One region of the Enterobacter cloacae complex sp. 394I7 genome, then DNA from elsewhere that is predicted to be linked to it. Evidence: predicted binding sites of a transcription regulator. Region 1 holds the regulator's gene; the other holds the start of a gene.
The links. The regulator sigma-54, encoded in region 1, starts transcription at its own class of promoters, with help from an activator protein. The targets are predictions, from matches to a motif close to GTTGGCACANNTTTCGCTNT.
Positions count from the first base shown of each region.

Region 1 (2,204 bases):
CTCCATTTTCCGCCGCCTGAGCGTCTTTGATAACCTGATGGCCGTCCTGCAAATTCGTGACGATCTGACCAGCGAACAGCGTCAGGACCGGGCTAACGAGCTGATGGAAGAGTTCCATATCGAACATCTGCGCGACAGCCTCGGTCAGGCGCTGTCCGGCGGTGAACGCCGTCGCGTTGAGATTGCGCGTGCGCTGGCTGCAAACCCGAAATTTATCCTTCTGGATGAACCGTTTGCAGGCGTTGACCCCATCTCCGTTATCGACATTAAACGTATCATTGAGCATCTGCGCGACAGCGGGCTTGGCGTACTGATCACTGACCATAACGTCCGTGAAACGCTGGCCGTGTGCGAACGCGCATACATCGTGAGCCAGGGCAATCTGATCGCCCACGGTACGCCGCAGCAGATCCTCGAAGATGATCATGTTAAGCGTGTCTACCTTGGGGAAGACTTCAGACTCTGATAGGGTAGAGGTAATGTAACGCCGAACCGGAGAAAAATGCTCTGAACATGAAGCAAGGTTTGCAATTACGGCTCAGCCAACAACTGGCGATGACGCCGCAGCTACAGCAGGCGATTCGCCTGTTGCAACTGTCCACCTTAGAACTCCAGCAGGAGCTCCAGCAAGCGCTGGATAGCAATCCGTTGCTGGAGCAAGCCGATCTTCATGAAGAGGTAGATACCCAGCAGTCGCAGGATACTGAAGCACTCGACACCGCCGATGCGCTCGAACAAAAAGAGATGCCGGACGAGCTTCCGCTGGATGCCAGCTGGGATGAAATCTACACCGCCGGAACCCCTTCCGGTACGCGTGCAGACTACCAGGACGATGAGCTACCGGTTTATCAGGGTGAAACTACCCAGTCACTGCAGGATTACCTGATGTGGCAGGTGGAACTTACCCCCTTCTCCGATACCGACCGCGCGATCGCGACATCCATTGTCGATGCCGTGGATGACACCGGTTATCTGACCGTCACGCTGGACGAAATTCTGGAAAGCATGGGTGACGAAGAGATTGAACTCGAGGAGATAGAAGCCGTTCTGAAGCGCATTCAGCGTTTCGATCCGGTTGGGGTGGCCGCAAAAGATCTGCGCGACTGCCTGCTTATCCAACTTTCTCAGTTCAGCAAAGAGACGCCATGGCTTGATGAAGCCCGCTTGATCATCAGCGACCATCTGGATCTTCTGGCCAACCACGATTTCCGCAGCCTGATGCGCGTCACGCGCCTGAAAGAAGAGGTGCTGAAAGAGGCGGTCAATCTGATTCAGTCCCTCGATCCGCGCCCCGGTCAGTCCATTCAGACCAGCGAACCCGAGTACGTCATCCCGGATGTGCTGGTCAGAAAACACAATGACCGCTGGGTCGTTGAACTGAACTCAGACAGCATCCCTCGCCTGCAAATCAACCAGCAGTATGCCTCCATGTGCACCAGCGTGCGTAACGACTCCGATAATCAATACATTCGTAGCAATTTGCAGGAAGCGCGATGGTTGATCAAAAGTCTGGAGAGCCGAAATGATACGCTGCTCCGCGTAAGCCGCTGTATTGTCGAACAGCAGCAGGCGTTCTTTGAGCAGGGCGAAGAGTATATGAAACCGATGGTGCTGGCGGATATCGCCCAGGCCGTCGAGATGCATGAATCAACCATTTCCCGCGTGACCACGCAGAAGTATCTGCACAGTCCACGCGGTATTTTTGAGCTTAAGTATTTCTTCTCCAGCCATGTGAATACCGAGGGCGGCGGTGAAGCGTCGTCAACGGCCATTCGCGCCCTGGTGAAGAAGTTGATCGCCGCGGAGAACCCCGCGAAGCCACTGAGCGACAGTAAGTTAACCACCATACTGTCCGACCAGGGTATTATGGTGGCACGCCGAACTGTTGCGAAGTATCGAGAGTCTTTATCCATTCCGCCGTCTAACCAGCGTAAACAGCTGGTCTGACACAACCGATAAGGAAGACACTATGCAGCTCAATATCACAGGACATAACGTCGAGATTACTGAGGCTTTACGTGATTTTGTGAATGCTAAATTCGCGAAACTCGAGCAGTATTTCGAAAGGATCAACCAGGTCTATGTTGTATTGAAAGTGGAGAAAGTGACTCATATCTCGGATGCGACCCTGCATGTCAACGGGGGTGAGCTCCATGCCAGTGCGGAAGGGCAAGACATGTACGCTGCTATCGACGGCTTGATTG
Region 1 covers NZ_JBXWCR010000008.1:83,823-86,026, reverse strand. Annotated here, with positions in the region: gene lptB (LPS export ABC transporter ATP-binding protein) at 1-466, shown strand, start outside; gene rpoN (RNA polymerase factor sigma-54) at 514-1,947, shown strand; gene hpf (ribosome hibernation promoting factor) at 1,970-2,204, shown strand, end outside.

Region 2 (2,204 bases), on a different contig from region 1:
CAGACCATGTGCGCAATCGGCACATAGGAGAGCGTCAGCCAGACCACCACGAAGATCAGTACGGCGGAGAAGCGAATACGCTCAGCCAGCGCACCGACGATCAGCCCAACGGTGATACAGGCGAACGAGCCCTGGAAGGCAACGTGAATATATTGATAGAAACTGCCCATCAGCGCGGTCAGTTCGATGTTTTTCAGCATGACCCAGTCAAAGTTTCCGAAGAACGCATTGCCCGTGCCGAAGGCCAGAGAGTAACCGTAGACCACCCACAACACGCAAACCAGCGCGAACGTGACGGCAACCTGCGTCAGCATGGAGAGAACGTTTTTGCCACGGATCAGGCCGCCGTAGAACAGCGCAATGCCCGGAATGGACATGAACAGCACCAGCGCGGTGCTGATCATCATAAAGGCGTTATCGGCTTTGTCTGCCACCGCAGGGGCAGCCAGTGCCAGGCCCGGCAGCAGTGCCAGCGAACCCAGACCCGTTTTGATTGTTGCTATCTTCATTTTCTCGATCCCTATCACTGTGTGCCAGGAGTTACTTACAGTGCCGCTTCGTCAGATTCGCCGGTACGGATGCGAATGACGCGCTGCAATTCGGCAACGAAAATTTTGCCGTCGCCAATTTTGCCGGTGTAGGCCGCTTTGCTAATGACATCAATAACTTCATCAAGCTGGTCATCAGCAATCGCGACATCAATTTTTACTTTTGGCAGGAAGTTAACGCTGTATTCTGCCCCGCGGTAAAGCTCGGCATGACCCTTCTGACGACCAAAGCCTTTCACTTCGGTGACAGTCAGTCCCTGAATACCCATGGAAGACAATGCTTCACGCACGTCTTCGAGTTTGAATGGTTTGATTACAACCGTAACCAGCTTCATAGATCCCCTCCAGTCAGAATTCGGTAATGGCCGCCGCTAATACGCAGAAGACATTGCAAGGGGTGTGCCAGAAATAAAAACCTGAGGGAAACGCGCTGCAATGAGCTTTACACGAGCGTGTTTAACGAACCGGTGAAAAAAAACGCACCATGACAGTGCACGGTGCGTTTCAGTTTTGCACCAACAGTAATGACTGTTAGCGCGCTGCCTTGTTTTGGTGCATCAGGCGCTGAGGGACTCGTCCTCACGCACGCTGGCGGCCAGCTCTTCACCGGCCAGCTGCAGTTGATACATCTGCCAGTAGCGCCCTTTTGCTTCGAGCAGCTCCCGGTGCGTACCGCGTTCGACGGCCTGACCGCGATGCAACACCAGGATGGTGTCTGCGTCGACAATCGTTGAAAGACGGTGTGCGATAACCACCAGTGTCGTGTGATCACGCACCGCGGCCAGCGCCAGCTGGATAGCCTGCTCAGTACCAGAGTCAATGCTGGCGGTCGCTTCGTCGAGTATCAGCACCTGCGGCGTTTCAATCAGCACCCGCGCCAGGGCCAGAAGCTGCTTCTGTCCCACCGAGAGGTTATTCCCCTGCTCACCGAGCCGGGTATTGATCCCATCGCTAAAGCCGCGCGCCAGCTCTGCCAGCTGCACGGTTTCCAGCACATCCCACACCTGTTGCTGGGTATAGTCCCGACCGAGAGTGACATTGGCGTAAAAGGTATCGGCCATGACTACCGGGTCTTGCTGCACCATTGCAACGCCTTTGCGCAACACATTGTGGCTCAGTGATGCGAGCGGACGACCATCAATGCGGATTTCACCCTGACTGACCGGGTAATAGCCCATCAACAGGCTGGCGAGGGTACTTTTGCCGCTACCGGTGTGCCCCACCAGCGCCACAAAGCCGCGCGACGGCACATCAAGAGAGATGTCCTGCAACACCAGACGGTCTTCACGGTAAGCAAACGAGACCTTATCAAACGTAATCTCTCCGCTTTGCAAAGGACGCTCATCATCGCCGTAGGTCTGACGTGGCCGGTCCATCAGTTCGAACACGCGCTCCCCCGCCACCACGGCCTGTTGTAACATAGACTGCTGGGTGGTGAGTTCTATCAACGGTTCATTAAGGCGTCCCAGATAGCTGATAAAAGCGTACAGAACCCCAACTTCAATTGTTCCGTTCGCGCTCATCCCGAAAAGCATCAGCAGGCCACAGAGAACCAGCGCCGAGAAGAGGCTCAGCAGTGGACGTAGCAGGAAACCGTCCAGTCGCAGCGTTTGCATACGCGCCATATAGTGCGACCGGCTGGCTTCCCCCATGCGT
Region 2 covers NZ_JBXWCR010000004.1:167,779-169,982, reverse strand. Annotated here, with positions in the region: gene amtB (ammonium transporter AmtB) at 1-509, opposite strand, end outside; gene glnK (P-II family nitrogen regulator) at 545-883, opposite strand; gene AC2FAP_RS16625 (SmdB family multidrug efflux ABC transporter permease/ATP-binding protein) at 1,106-2,204, opposite strand, start outside.
Region 2: a site for sigma-54 is predicted at 936-955, ahead of glnK (P-II family nitrogen regulator). Genes of this name have one in related genera too.